Linked DNA regions of Psychrobacter arcticus 273-4. The protein of the gene in region 1 interacts with the protein of each later gene in a pairwise test. Links are inferred from orthologs where the notes say so. Each region holds a gene or a part of one and is shown on either strand. Other genes may lie near its edges. The genes, in order: leuS and ligA.

Region 1 (8,254 bases):
ACGCCTAAGGCGATAATGACTAAGGCAATAATGCCCCATTTGATAGCAGGCTTTTTGCTGATTTTGCGCATGACGACAATCCAATAACAATAAAATCAAATGTAACTATAGTTGAAATACTTTAAAGTCGCTACCGTATTGCTGGTGTAAATTTTTTGCAGCCTCTGTCTGCGTAGGCACAGCAAGCAAGAAAAATTTGCACCAGTAGTACGTGTTGTATCGATATTGCTTTTCACCGACTCTATAATAGAGGCTCAATGGACAAAAGGGAATGGGAGTTAGTTTGCGAAAGGTTAAGCACAGATATTGATGCAGGTTTTGCAGAGGAGATTTGGATTTGTGCAGGAAGTTTATCGATGAAAAAGCAGGTTAAAGGTAGTGTTTATTATTGACTGATAAATAACTCATCACTCTGCTTATTTCGTAGGGAACAAACGCTTTCCTGATAACTCTAACGCAGCTTGTAATAATAGCTCCCACGCTGGCTGAATAATCAACCCTTTTATCGCTTGGTCACAGCGATAAAGCAGAGCAGGCCACGCTGCTACTTGCGCTTTTGACTGACGGCGACACGCTTGCTGATATAGGCCTTGTTTGCTGCGCCAAATACCAAGAGCTTGCGGGTCTTGCCCGTCCATTAGTTGCATCACTTGTCGCATGTCTTTGCTAATTGCCCATAACACCAGTGTCGTTGGCTCATCCGTGGCTTTGAGCTGAAATATGATTTTGGCGACTTGGGCAATATTACCAGCAAGCATCGCGTCGGATAAATCAAACACACTAAATTGCGCGTCACTGACCAGTGCTGCTTGTAAGTCATTAATATCTAGTGCGACCTGTAATAGGTGCGCGCTAGAGTTTCCATTTTCTTGAATAGCAGCATCATTATTCGCCATTAGCTGCGGCGCAAACAAATAGGATAAACGCCATAAGGTCTGATAGGCACTGAGCAAATGATGTTCGGTATGTGACATTAGCAGCTGCCAAGCTTCTTGCGATAGCTTTAAGCCAAACTGCTGCGCTTGTATTTGCAATAACTGTTGGCGCTGCTGCTCATTATATAAATTACAATCAATGAGGTGCCCGTATTGAGCAAATGGCGCAAACCATTTGCTGCTTTGGGCGCGCTTATCTTGTTTTGGGGTCAACCACAATAAGCTATGACTGTGCGCACCGGTTTGAGCGTCTTGGGCAAAGCGTTCTAGCTCTGTAATGACTGCTTTATCAGGCTTATGATTGCCGGTCACGATCAAGGCACTGGCATCATCAAATAAAGACTGACTACCAAGCTCTGACAATACTTCTTGCCAGCTCTTAATTGATATAAGCTCTATACGCTTAATGGCGTAATTCTGCGCACGCCAATGCGGTCGCAGTGCATCGATGAGCCATTGACTTAATAATGGCTCATCACCATGTGCCAGCCACAAGCCTGCTACTGCGATCGAAGATTGGCGTAGTTTTGGATAGGCTTGTATAAAAGTATCTTGCATAAAGGCTGACGCACACAAAGTTGTGAATAAAAAAGCAAAGTTAAAAATTTACTAAGCTACATTTGAGCTATATTAAGGTTTGGGCACGAGAATCGCCGTAGCGCCTGTACCTTTGCCGATTTGAGCAGAGGTGGTAGCGCTGGCAGGTGTTACTTTTGGCAGTGCAATTGCCACATATTGATCGGTGATACGTCGCGCTAAACTGTCATAGAGCCACTCACGAATTTGATCGCCTTGCTGATCGTCGGTACTCACTGAGGCTTCGTTATACTGATAGCTACGTTCAACTTGAATAGGATTGGTAAGCGTCACAGGCTTACCGTTATCCATGCTTTGATAGCTGACATCAGCTGATATCACCAAGCGAATTTCTGTCAATACGCCGACCAATTCATAACGCTTAAAACGTACGTTATTGACAGTAATGGCAGCGATGGTTTCAGCACCAACCTGTTGGTTGTTATTCGCGACATCAGCCAAGGTCATGTTAGTAATCACATCAACGCCCAATGCCTCTAGGCGCTTTGTGAGTGGCAGCTTCAGTGGGAATGCGGTGCGATTGTCTTCGGTAATTACCGCGGTCTTCGCCACATTAGACAGCATTGGCGCATCATAACCACGTAGCTGAAAGCCGCAACCGCTCAGACTGGCAGTCGCACCAACTATGGCAAGCATTGGCAAAGATGCAAGTAATGCGGTCGCTAGTTTCTGTCTATTCGACTTATTAGGCATGTGCTTTTTTTCCTTACATGTTGTTTGATATGACGGCATAGCACGGTGCTTATCCGTCATAATCGCCATTCTTATTGTGATAAGAAAACCTAAAACATCAGTGTTTCATTAGCTGTTTGTAGCCCTAGCCTGCAACCACAATATTGACCAGTTTATTAGGTACGACGATCTCTTTTTTGATCTCGCCGGTCAGGAACTTTGCCACACCTTCAATCGCGCGTGCCTGTGCCTTAAGAGCCTCAGGGTCGCTATTTGGTGCTACATCCATCTTACCGCGCATTTTACCATTGACCTGAATCACCATGGTAATCATGTCTTGTACCAGTGCGCTTTCATCGACCGCAGGGTAATTTAAGGTGACGGTATCAAGTCCTAATTGCTCAAGTAAGTGCTCGCCAATGTGCGGCGCATATACCGACAGCATAATCAATAAATCAATCAAGGCTTCATGCTGTACTTGTAGCTCTTGTTCGCTATTAGCTTTAAAGTTACTCAGCTCATTAGCAAGTTCCATCAGGCTAGAGACAGGGGTATTTAGTGCTAGGCGTTTACCCAAGTCACTATCAATCTTGCCAATGGTTTCATGCGTCTTACGGCGCAAGGCTTTGGCTTCTTTGCTTAAACCCTCTGTATTTAAAGCGTCATTGTTGAGCGTGCCATTATTCAGAGTATCAAGGCTTAAATTGGCAGCGGTTAACGCTTGCATATGCTCAGAAGCAATGCGCCAGACCTTTTTAACAAAGTTATAAGGGCCTTTGAGTGCGTCATCTGACCATTCAAGCGTTTGGTCAGCAGGGGCAGTAAATAAGGTATAAAGACGAACGGTATCAGCGCCATATTTATCGATGGTTATCTGTGGATCGACGCCATTGTTTTTTGACTTAGACATTTTTTCGATTTTGCCAATCGTCACTGGCTGACCATCTGATTTTAAGATGGCTTTAATGGGCTGACCGCGCTCGTTAAAGTCAATATCGATGTCTTTAGTGAAGTAATAGGTAGTACTGCCATCAGGATTAACACGGTAAAAAGTGCCGGCAAGTACCATACCTTGGGTCATTAAATTGGCAAATGGCTCATCACCTGATACCAAGTTTTCATCACGCATCAACTTATGAAAGAAGCGTGCATAAAGAAGATGCATGACGGCGTGCTCTACACCGCCGATATATTGGTCAACTGGTAACCATTTATTCGCCGCAGACTTATTGACCATATTGGTCGTATCATTTGGGCTGGCAAAGCGGGCATAGTACCAGCTTGATTCCACAAAGGTATCAAAGGTATCGGTTTCGCGCTCAGCAGGATTGCCACATTTAGGACAAGTAGTATTTACAAATTCTGGAATGTTTTTTAACGGATTGCCGCGACCGTCAGGGACGACATCAGTTGGTAGGATAACCGGCAAATCTTGTTCTTCAACTGGCACGGTGCCGCAATGCTCACAGTTAACCATTGGGATAGGACAGCCCCAATAACGCTGGCGCGAGACACCCCAATCACGTAGACGGTATTGAATTTTTTTCTTAGCAAGAGATTGTGGCTCAAGCTTAGCAAGCATGGCTGCAAACGCTTGCTCAAAATCCATGCCATCAAACTCACCTGAATTGACTAAGGTATTACGCTCGGTATAAGCACGATTGTCATTACCTTCTTCTATATCATCGAAATACCTTGCAGGAATATCAATCACTTGCTTAATAGGCAGGCTGTACTTAGTAGCAAACTCATAATCACGCTCATCGTGCGCTGGTACTGCCATCACAGCGCCAGAGCCATAGCTCATGAGCACGTAGTTGGCAACCCAAACAGGTACTTCTTCGCCAGTCAATGGATGGGTCACGGTCAGACCAGTATCTATACCGACTTTTTCGGCTTTAGCCAAATCTGCTTCAGCGACAGAGCCTTTTTTACAAAGGGCACAAAACGCCGCAATCGCTTCATTATGCTCAGAAGCATATTGGGCTAGCGGATGCTCTGCGGCAACTGCCACATAGGTGACGCCCATCAAAGTATCAGGACGGGTAGTGAACACATCCAAGCTATTGCTTTCGCCAGCAAGCTCATAAGGGAAATGCACTTCCATACCTGAGCTACGACCAATCCAATTGCGCTGCATGGTGATAACTTCAGATGGCCAGTGACCCTCTAGCTGATCCAAATCATCCAACAACTCATCAGCATAATCCGTGATATTAAAATAATACATCGGAATGTCGCGCTTTTCGACCATAGCGCCACTACGCCAGCCTTTACCATCGATGACTTGCTCATTGGCTAGGACGGTATTGTCAATCGGATCCCAGTTGACGGTCGCAAGCTTTTTATAGACCAAACCTTTTTTATATAACTGCAAAAACAACCACTGTTCCCACTGATAATATTCAGGGCTACAAGTGGCAAATTCACGTGACCAATCAATAGACAAGCCAAGCAGTTTTAGCTGGGCGCGCATGCTGTCAATGTTCTCAAACGTCCACTTGGCAGGCGGCGTCTGATTGGCAATTGCCGCATTTTCTGCTGGCAAGCCAAAACCGTCCCAGCCCATTGGCTGCATGACTTCATAACCTTTGAGGCGATAATAACGGCTCAGCACATCAGAGATGGTATAGTTACGCACATGACCCATGTGCAGCTTTCCGCTTGGGTAAGGGAACATAGACAGCATATAACGACTAGGCTTATCGCTTGGCTCATTACTCACTTCAAAACGTTTGTCAGTTGCCCATTTGGCTTGCTGCGCGGCTTCGATAAGTTGCGGCTGATATTGGGCATTTTCGATAGAAGTATTATTAGTATTAGCAGTTTCTGCTGTCACGGCGTTGCTCATAGTTGGCTCGGAATTGGTTATTACAGATAAATGGGGTGAAATTTTATAATGCCATAGCATAGCGTAATTTGGCGAAAATTGCGATTGATTGTAGGTTTGTTATAGTCGAAAATAGTAGGTTAATCGTTATAAATAGATGATAATCCTATTAATCATAAAGTAGATAAAGCATGAGTGAAATTATTCTTAAGAAACCAGTCAACGTACTTAACCGTAACGTCAAATTCGATTTGAAGGACTTTTTTCTTCAAGCATCGTCCACTGTAGCAGGCACTGCAATTCAAGTCGCTACTGCAAATCCTGTAGGTGCGTTGACCAGTATCGTTAAAGGCTTAGCGAGTACCTCTAAATCAATATACTTAGAAGAAGTTCCAGTAGAAGAGAGGGCTTGGTTGCTTGTTGTGAGTTCTTTAACTCATGCTATCGCCAAGATATTAGAAGATTTTAATGATTTATTTGAAAATAGTATCGAATCTTCTCAACTGAATACAGTTAGCGAGCAAATCACTAACCAAATCAATGAAGTTGAAATTACGCTAACAAATGAGTTTTTTAGCAAACCGCATAAATTAGCATTTTTAGAAGACTTCTCTCTTATTTTAGTTAGTTGGCTACAGCAGCTAGGATTAAATGATAGTCAAACTAAGTCATTTATTTATCAGTTTAAATCTCAATTTCCGATGTCATTACATTATGAATGGGGTACAAATTCATCTTATTACGCCCTGATAGTTGAGAAGCTAGATACACCGTTTAACACTGTCAATAGACTGCAAAGACAGGCATCCGAATATCGCTACTGGCTCCAGCAGCAAGTTAATGAACGTATCTTCGAAGAAGCCTTTGGACTTAGACAAGTATATGTACCTTTAAGAGCTTATTACACACAAAAAACAGATAATGATGGTATTAAAGTCGATGAAAGTAACATAGAGGCTGAAGGTAGTGAAGTGCTTAACCTTAATAATAAAAATATCAATAAAAAAGTCTGCAATCTGTATGAAGAAATTAATAAATGGCTTAATCAGACTGATGTAGAAGATAGCTTGAAAGTTATTAGTGGTGGACCTGGATCAGGTAAATCGTCTTTTGCTAAGATTTTAGCGGCAGAATTAGCTGAAAAATCCGATATACCAGTTTTGTTTATACCTTTACATCGTTTTAAAATTAATGGTTATCTACCTGATGCTATTAGGCAGTTTCTTGACAATCACCATATATTAAGTCAAGAGAATCTATTAAATGAATTAAATCTTCTTCTCATATTCGACGGTTTGGATGAACTGTCAATGCAGGGTACTAATTCAAAAGATATAGCGAACAATTTCACAGAAGAATTAAAGGAAGTATTGAGAGAAAAAAGAAGTTTAAACTGGAAATCCATTATCACTGGTCGAGAGCTGTCTATCCAGCAACAGCAAAACAAGTTAAAAAAGCAGAAGACTATTCTACATTTATTACCATACTTTATTAACGAAGATGATAGGGATGGTTTTGATGATCCCAGTAATTTGTTAGTGGAAGATCAACGTAATGATTGGTGGCAGAAATTTGGTGAGCTAAAAAGTGAGGGCTTTGATGGATTACCTGAGATACTAGCAACTGAACATTTGGAGCCTATAACAAAAGAGCCTTTGCTAAATTATCTTTTATCATTGAGCTATTTGAGACAAGATATAAAATTTACGACAGATACCAACCTCAATCAGATATATGCAGATTTACTAGATTCAGTCCATGAACGGAAGTATACGGGTAGCCGTACTCATACTGGAATAAGCAATATTGAGAAAGAAAACTTTATACGAATTCTTGAGGAAATTGCATTAGTAGTTTGGCATGAGAATGGTAGAACCGCTAGTATTGATAAGATCATGGAACGATGTAAAGAGGCTGGAATTGCAAGCTACTTTGAAGAATTTAAAGGCGATGCAGAATCAGGTGTTATTCGTCTATTAATGGCGTTTTACTTTAGAGAATTTGACGGTAGTCAAGGTGAAAAAACTTTTGAATTTACGCATAAAAGTTTTGGAGAGTATTTAACAGCAAAACGGATAATGCTGGAATTAGAAATAATGCTAGAGGAAGTTGAGCGTGGTAGAAGTCGTGCAGGCTCTGGCTGGACAGTAGAGTATGCATTTGAAAAATGGATAAAAATTTGCGGTGCTCAATATATCTCCTATGAATTAAACCGATTTATAGATGGTGAGTTTAAAATAATGATGTTAAAACAGAACGGACTAGAAAAAATAAAAAAATATCAGAGTTTAATGATCGAATTGATACAAATGTCAGTAAATGGGCAATCACCTATAAAAAACCTTAGTTTAAGCTCTTTTAAAGAGGATTTAACATATAGCAATATAGCTGAAATTGATATGTTAATAATACATTCACTATGTGCCAGATATACTAATAATGTGATTAAAAACGTTAAATATAATGATGAAAAAGCCTTTGATAGCTGGATACATAGGCTAGATTATAATATTGAAGGGCAATTCAATCATCTAGATCTTAGAAAGTGTGACTTAAGAAATATATTTTTAGGTTGTAATTTTGACTCCACAATACTAGATGATGGTAACTCGATTTTTTCCTCTTTTTTTATGTCAACATTTAAAAATGCAAGTCTTAAAAATGCCAAACTATACGTTACTAATTTTGAAAATGTAGACTTTGAAGGTGTAAATTTTGAAAACGCAAAACTTATAGAGTCTTCCTTGAAAGGTGCTAATATAAAAAATGTGTGTCTTTCAGGTGCTAACTTAGAAAGAACGAATTTTACTAAAGTCCAAGCTGAAGGCGCGGACTTCATGATTGCCAACCTTGAGGATGCTAATTTGAGTGAAGCAAATTTTACGAATACTAATTTCGTAGGTGCTAATTTTAAAAAGGCTAATCTTAATGGCACTGATTTTACTAATTCAAACCTTGAAAATGCAAACTTTGAAGGCACTAACCATGAGGATGCTATTTTCACTGGATCAAATTTAAAAGGCACTATTCTAGAAGGTTTATACTCATCAGAAGATAAGCTAGAGGAGACATTATGACCATCACCATTTACGGTATCAAATCTTGTAGTACTATGAAAAAGGCATTTGCTAAGCTTGATGAGCTGGGTGTCAATTATGATTTTCATGATTATAAAAAACAAGGTGTCGATAAAGAGAGCGTTCAGCGCTGGGTCAAGGAT
Region 2 (7,930 bases), 290 kb from region 1 along the record:
GAACGCAGTGAGCTAACCCGCACGCGTCAGGCAGATGATGACGCTTGGCAAGCCTTGCAGCTTCGTGTTCAGCAGAGCGAGATGCGATTGGAGCATAGTGCGAGCAGCCTTGCACGTGCTACCAAGCAACACGACAAGTCACTACAAAGTGAGCAAAGACTAAAAGTAAATTATGAACAGCAGCAAAATAAGCTGCCAGCACTGCAAGCAGCACTGCAAACAGCGCAAACAGCGCGCGATGAGAAACAGGTACTGTTAACAGAGCGCGAGACAGCATTAACAGCGCTGAAGCAAGAGTATAATCAGCAGCAGGTCGAGCTGGATACCGTACAAAATATCTTACAAACTCAACAAAGCGAGCTTGCGTGTCTTGCCACCGAGCTAGCACTAAGCGCAGCGAGATTAGATGATGCTAGCAATCATACACAAGCAGCGCTAGATGCTTACCATAAAGTGAGCCATAAATATAAAGCGCAATCGGACATAGCTCAGCACCCGCAGCAAACAATGAGCGTGTCAAATTTATTAGCAGATTTTATCGCTCATGATCGCCGTGTACGTCCAGATAAAATCGCTGAGCTTGAGACTGAGCGTAGTAAGCTTGAGCAGCAATTAAGTAAAATAGGCGCGGTTAATCTTGCCGCGGTGGCAGAATTGGCGGAGGTTAATGAACGCTTAGAGCCACTCGCGCAGCAGACAGCAGATATTGCTGCCAGCATGCAGACGTTGACCGAGGCGATTGCGTCAATTGATGAAACCACCAAGACGCTATTTATGCAGACGCTTGATGCGGTCAATAATGAGCTTGCCAATTTATTTGAAAAAGTCTTTGGCAGCGGGCAAGCAAGCTTGACCTTGAATGTGGAAGATATGCCTGTTAATGCGCCAAAATCAGAACAGTGGCGCGCGGGGCTTACCTTGATGGCACAACCAAAAGGTAAGCGTAACAGTCGGTTGGCCGTGCTTTCAGGCGGCGAAAAGACACTGACCGCGCTGAGTTTGATTTTTGCCATATTTAAGCAGCATCCTGCACCGTTTTGTGTGCTTGATGAGGTTGATGCACCGCTCGATGATGCGAATGTTGCACGCTTTACCAGTCTCATTCATGAATTAGCAGACGACTTGCAGTTTATCTTTATCAGCCATAATAAGCTGACGATGCAGATTGCTGATGAGCTAAAAGGTGTCACCATGCCAAACGCTGGTATTTCAACTTTGGTCAGCGTCTCGCTTGATGAGGCAGCACGTTACCTTTCTGATTAAGAGCATCGCTGAATAGCAAAAATAGTGATAACTGGCAGCGATTGTCAGTGGTATAGTTAGGGCTGAGGTCATAAGGTCACGCAAGTATGTCAGCCTCATGGTAAACGATGACTATATGGTGACGATATTAATTAGCCATGCTAGACTATTGCCATTTATTCCCTCTTATGTATTCCCTTTTGTCGTATATTAGGATTATTTCTCATGACCGCTATTCAGTTTATATTGATCGCCATTGCCGCATTGATTGTGCTTGCTGGGCTAATTATGGTCATGCGTGGCTTTAAGCGTCGCAAAAATGCAGAAGCTGCTGCGGTCAATTATGATAAAAACGGTATTCCTATCATACCGCGTCATGAGCGCAATATCGTCGACCAGCCAGATTTGGATGATACGGTCGCTGGAGAGACCAGTATCACTCCTGACCGTAGTTATTTAAATGCTGTCGTTGAAGATAAGCCTATGACCCAATCGTATCAGCATGACGATGAGCAGTTGACGGCTGCCAACAATCATATAGGCGATGATGCACGCGACGATTATAGCCAAATAGATGATGAAGACTATGCACGCTGGCAGGCTGAACAGCAGCACGCTGGCAATAGCGAGTTTGTAGAAGTCGCTGATCAAATGAATATCGAACAAGAGCCTGATGCATTTTCAAGCTTGGTATCGGCGACGGACAGCCTGGTGCCATCTATTGATACGGCAGAAGAGCCAAGCTTTGATAGTAATAGCCCGATACTCGATCAGCATTTATCAAAGCCAGTTGATGACGCGCAGAACGCTTCTCTTATCAACGCCAAAGACAATATTAATATCACCATCTTGCCGCACCAATATCGTGACCGTCCGCAAGCGGTGATTCGTGGTCGTGACTTATTGGCATTAATTGATAAATATGGTCTGCGCTATGGCGCGATGAATATGTTCCATCGCTATGAGCAAAAAGACGGTACTGGCATGCTTTGGTTTAGTATGATGGGCATTACCGATAGTGGTATCGCACCTTTTGATCCACATAGCGTGGCAACTAATACATACAACGGCGTGGTGGTCTTCTTATCATTGCCGCATCCACAAGCGCTGCGCAGTTTCGATAGTATGATGAGCATCGCTTATATGATGGCAAGCGATTTGGACGCCGTTATGCTTGATGAAGAGAATGACCCAATCACCCCTGAATACAAGCAGCAACTGCGCAATCAAGTGCGCGACTATGAAGGTTAATCGCTACCAAGGTCGATTAAAAATAGATAAATAGTAGCAGTACCATAAAAGGCAAATAGCGATAACGTTATTTGCCTTTTATATAGTTGAAATACTTTAAAATCGCTACCGTATTGCTGGTGTAAATTTTTTGCAGCCTCTGTCTGCGTAGGCACAGCAAGCAAGAAAAATTTGCACCAGTAGTACGTGTTGTATCGATATTACTTTTCACCGACTATAGTTTTCGGTCTGTGAGTATTTCAACATCCTAATTTTCGCTAAAATGTCATCCGAGCATCCTGCAAAATTGTTATCATATCGGCATCTTGAATTGCAAAGAAAAAGACGCCGACTATGACTGATGCTATCTCACCGCTTACCTCTAAAGACATCGATACTGCAAAACCTATTACCAATGATGATGCTATCGTCACTCAGATGCGTACGTTTATCGATACACTTAAGCAGCATAATTATGCCTATTATGTGCTCGATAATCCTATCTTAGAAGACAGCGAATACGATCAATTACGTCGCTCTTTACTTGAGCTTGAAGAAGAATATCCAGACTTGGTACAGCCTGACAGCCCTATCAATCAAGTCGGTGATATGCCGTTGCCTGCTTTTACTCAAGTGACCCACGACATCCCGATGCTATCGCTTGGGAACGTCTTTGAATATAATGATTTGCGTGATTTTATGCGCCGCGTTAATGATCGCTTAAGCGTGGCTCAGCAAAGCCCAGAATATGAGATGGAGCTAAAGCTGGATGGTTTGGCGGTATCACTCAAGTATGTCCACGGTAAATTTACGCAAGCGGTTACGCGCGGTGATGGTCAAACGGGCGAGGATATCACCCAAAATGCCAAAACCATTCGCAATATGCCGCTTTGGCTCGCTGATGCCGCTGACATCGAACTGTTAGAGGTGCGCGGTGAAGTACTGATGCCCAAGGCAGGTTTTGAGCGTCTAAATCGCCTAGCGGCAGAAAAAGAGGAAAAAACTTTTGCCAATCCACGCAATGCTGCCGCTGGGAGCTTACGTCAGCTTGATCCAAGTGTAGCCGCCAGTCGTCCGTTGGCGTTTTACGCCTATTCAGTCAATCAAGGATTGCTTGACACTATCGATACTCAGTCAGCAGCGCTCGCATGGATAAAAGATATTGGCTTTAGCGTCAGTGCAGTCGAAGTGGTATCAAACCCACGCGAGGCTCAAACCTATTATGAGTCAATCATTGCAACGCGTGCAGATTTGCCGTTTGAGATTGATGGCATGGTCATTAAGGTCAATAGCCTTGCATTACAGCAGCAGCTTGGCTTTCTATCACGTGAGCCGCGCTGGGCAACCGCTTATAAATTCCCTGCCGAAACCGTCATGACGCGCTTGCATGCTATCGACTGGCAAGTCGGACGTACTGGGCAAATCACCCCAGTTGGCAAGCTTGAGCCAGTGAAAGTCGGTGGCGTTACCGTCAGCAATGTTACCTTGCATAACTTCGGTGAGATTCAGCGATTGGACGTACGTGCAGGCGATATGGTCAGCGTCCATCGTGCAGGTGATGTCATCCCTAAAGTGACCCGTGTCTGGCATGAGCAACGTCCAGAAAATTCTGAACCGGTACAGCTGCCGTCGACCTGTCCGGTGTGCGACTCTCCTGTGGTATTGCCCAAAGATGAAGCATTGGCACGTTGTACCGGCGGACTGTTTTGTCCCGCGCAGCAGCAAGAAGCGCTCATTCACTTTGTCTCACGTCGAGCGATGGATATCGATGGGCTTGGTGCGAGCTGGCTCATTAGCTTCTTTGAGCATGGTTTGGTCAAGACGGTCGCTGATATTTATCAGTTGCACAATCATCAAGAAGAACTGGTTACGCTTGAAAAACTAGGCGAAAAGTCGGTGCAAAATATCATCAGCGCCATTGAAGCCAGTAAACATACTACGCTATCACGTTTTATCTATGCGCTGGGTATTCGCGGTGTCGGTGAGACGACGGCGCAAAACCTCGCCCAGCAATTTGGCGACCTTGATGCCTTAATGTCTGCCAGTATCGAAAAACTGCTACTCACGCCAGATGTGGGCGCTATTACTGCTGAACTTGCCTATAAATTCTTCCGCGCACCGCACAATATCGAAGTCATCACTGCACTGCGCGAAGCTGGCGTGCATTGGGATAAGGTCGAGCAAGTGGTATCAGAGGGCTTGCCGCTCGATGGGCAAACGTGGGTTATAACCGGCGCACTTGATAGCATGGCACGCGATGAAGCCAAAGCAAAACTACAAGCGCTCGGTGCCAAAGTCTCCGGTAGCATCTCGGCAAAAACCACTGCGCTACTAGCAGGTGATAAGGCTGGCTCAAAAATGGCGAAAGCGGAGAAATTGGGTGTGAAGGTGGTGGGTGAGGAAGAGTTTTTGGCGTTGGTTGGGGAGTAGAGCAAGTCCTTGCTATTAAAAGAGCAATGATACAGAAACGAAAAAGCATGGCCTCAGCATTGAGTTCTTTTAAAGTGGGCAAATATGCGGGTCATGTGTCGTCTTACTTTAATGGTTTACTCGGCGCTCGTCCCTCGCGCTACTGCTGAAAATATACAAGAAGTAAATGAGGGCTATACCCTATGACTCTAAGATAACTGATGGATACGTTGAGCGTAACTGACCTGTACCTACTAAAATAGTGTAAGGTTTTCATTTAGTTGATAGGTGTTACTTATTTGAAATTCTTTGTAAAAATCTAAAAATTCATCAGGATTTCTTATGCTTTCTAACATATTTCTTTTTGCAAGAGCTACAAACATCGCAATTGAATAAGCTTGACAGTTAATTGATTTTTTAGGATTGAATTCAATATCTGTAAAGGTTTGATACTGCATTAATCTATCATGCAGCTGGACGTTTTGATTTAAGGCATTCACATATAACCAGTCATAAAATGCTGTTAAGGGGTTTAATTGCCATTTAGTATTATAAAACTCAAACCCAATTAATTTTCCTGAATTCCTCAACCTTTCATCTTTTTTAGCTTGCTTGGAGGTTACTTTTAATAAGTCAGTATAAGCACCACCATTTTCAAAAACCTTACTGCTTTGAAAGGCACATTCCACACTATATTTCTCTTTTGTAGCTTTATCAGCTATCATCAAATTAAAAGCACTAAGAGCCACACCTAAGTCTTCTTTAGATTTACTGGAAACTTCTAAAATCTTATCAAAACCATACTTCTCTTGAATTGAGTTATGAAGTTCGTCAATTGACTTCTGTTTTTGTACTGCTGCAAATCCTGAATGATATTTAAACTCAACCATTTCAGTTTTAACAAGAAATTTATTTTTAAACTGGGGAATATACGTTGGTCTTTGAGCCATACTTTAGTCCTTTTCGAAGCTTATTAATAATTTCAAAGTCACTCTCTTTTTCCAAAAGCCGAATTATCGTTAGAATCTTCAATAAAAGTGAATTTAGAAAATTTTTCTTCGAAATATTTTAGATATTTTTCACTCTGTAAATAACAAGCTTCTATTGAATCAGGGGGAATGTGATCAAACACAACCACCTCTGCCTGAACATCAGTAGGAAATTCATCTGTTAAGTAGTCTTGTCTAGTTACGACTCCATTACGGGTTTCAACTTTTTCCTCAAATAGCGAAAAAAATGCGTTAGAAGTCATAAATTCGCTTAATGATTTATTCCTATAGTCTCCAAAAGCAGAATTAGTTTGAAAAAAAGCACAGTCATGATTTAATATAACCTTTCTAGCATCCAAAACAATAACAGCCCAGGACTCAATATCTTTAAGCTGCATTCTTTTTCTATAAAACATTTGATGGTTAGGAAAAGATATCGATAAACAAACTCCATTCTTCATACCCTCAAATCTTCCATCATCTGTCCATATGGCGTCAGGTAGGTTCTCGTCTATATAATCTCTAGGGTATAAGCCATTATTTAAAATACTTTCAAGATTATTAATCGGCGTAAAGTGGCAAAGAATCTGAATGCCCCGAGACCCCATCATCTTTTCCATTTCAAATCTATGATAAAACTTATTTTCCGCATACTCTGAAAGACGTTTATCAAGCAGTTCAACAAGCTTTTCTTGTGATGATGTTAAAGTAATACGTTCAATATCTTTTAATGACTTACTATCGCTTATGATGCTATCCCAAAGTTGCTCGATTAATACCATACGCTCTGAAACTGGCAGTTTTTCTAAAGATAGTTGCACATTAAACTCCTTTTATTCAAGTGCTGTTATCCTAACAACTTTCCTTTAATCATATTAAGGGTGATAACCTATTATGTATTTGTTATTCATGTAGAGTTGAAAGGCGGTGCGAGGTACGAGCGAGTCGTCAAAGAAAATCGAGAAATGATAGGCATATTTGCTCATCCTTAAAGCAAGTGATACTGAGGCTAGCTTTCAAATTTCTATGACCCTGCTTTATTTTGATAATTAAAAGTTACTGTGCGTGGTATACAAAGAAACGCAGATAAGACGCTACTCTAATACTAGCTACTCCACCATCTCTCCATGCGCCTTCGCTTCACTTTTCTTACCATCTGGCACAATTACGATAGGTAGCACCAACCCTTTTGCAAATTCCCCAGCCAATACATAATCATAGCTGCCAGCAGCGATATCAGGCGTGGTATGAATGATTAGCTTCATATCTTTATCATCAGTCAGCTCATGCGAAACATAGCTTTCACTGAGCTGATCCAAGGCTTTAGATAGTGCCTCATTACTTGCCATGCTCACAGTCAGATTGTGCTGAGCTGTGGCGTTATCTACTTTGAAATACTCTGCATAATCACGGACATTTTGGCTATCGAGCGCAAACGGATACTGATAATTAGCAAGATCGGCTGGTTTCTCACCGCTATCCATGACTGACCAATCTATCGTATTGGCTGCCGCTGAGTCCGCCGTCGATACCGCCGCATCGGTTTTTTTAGCAGCAGTATCAGCACTATTATCGCAGCCTGCCAGCGCCCACATACTGGCAGTAGCAATGATGAGTATAGTTATAAGGCGCTTTGGCATCGAGGTATCCTCTTTATGATAAGTCATGAGACATTTTTATAGAGGAGCTATTTTGACAGCTTTCTGTGCGCTTCTCTATAGTTAAAATCCTTTAAAGTCGCTACCGTATTGCTGGTGTAAATTTTTTGCAGCCTCTGTCTGCGTAGGCACAGCAAGCAAGAAAAATTTGCACCAGTAGTACCTGTTGTATCGATATTACTTTTCACCGACTATAGCGAAATACAGAGAAGGGTTGTTTCTTATTCTAGCAAGTCAGATAATGAGGCGCATTTCCTACAAAGCGCTCAACAGAGCAGGCATAAAAAAACAGCCACCTTTCGATGACTGTTTATTTATGCCGATGTTTTATAGACAGTTATTGAGAGTAGTTGCTTGGAATAACGACTTTATGAATTTATGATTTGATTACTTTGAGCAAGC

What was found.
Region 2: the proteins of leuS (region 1) and ligA interact in binary tests that used the Escherichia coli proteins (3 or more experiments, as listed by UniProt). The link is inferred for Psychrobacter arcticus 273-4 from one-to-one orthologs.

What each region holds. Positions count from the first base shown.
Region 1 is NC_007204.1:678,513-686,766, forward strand. Bases 2,150-5,415 are described here. They hold leuS (leucine--tRNA ligase), read right to left. Parts: upstream 5,056-5,415; coding sequence 2,350-5,055; downstream 2,150-2,349. Other genes in these bases: PSYC_RS03025 (hypothetical protein), read right to left, coding at 2,150-2,225; PSYC_RS03035 (pentapeptide repeat-containing protein), read left to right, coding at 5,226-5,415. In the rest of the region: PSYC_RS03015 (efflux RND transporter periplasmic adaptor subunit), read right to left, coding at 1-71; holA (DNA polymerase III subunit delta), read right to left, coding at 417-1,493; more of PSYC_RS03025, read right to left, coding at 1,566-2,149; more of PSYC_RS03035, read left to right, coding at 5,416-8,111; PSYC_RS03040 (Spx/MgsR family RNA polymerase-binding regulatory protein), read left to right, coding at 8,108-8,254.
Region 2 is NC_007204.1:393,186-401,115, forward strand. The notes cover bases 2,423-5,364. They hold ligA (NAD-dependent DNA ligase LigA), read left to right. Parts: upstream 2,423-2,826; coding sequence 2,827-4,902; downstream 4,903-5,364. Other genes in these bases: PSYC_RS01650 (cell division protein ZipA C-terminal FtsZ-binding domain-containing protein), read left to right, coding at 2,423-2,493; PSYC_RS01660 (DarT1-associated NADAR antitoxin family protein), read right to left, coding at 5,136-5,364. Also shown: PSYC_RS01645 (AAA family ATPase), read left to right, coding at 1-1,263; more of PSYC_RS01650, read left to right, coding at 1,468-2,422; more of PSYC_RS01660, read right to left, coding at 5,365-5,831; PSYC_RS01665 (DarT ssDNA thymidine ADP-ribosyltransferase family protein), read right to left, coding at 5,870-6,691; PSYC_RS01670 (hypothetical protein), read right to left, coding at 6,980-7,537. UniProt on the Escherichia coli protein: DNA ligase that catalyzes the formation of phosphodiester linkages between 5'-phosphoryl and 3'-hydroxyl groups in double-stranded DNA using NAD as a coenzyme and as the energy source for the reaction.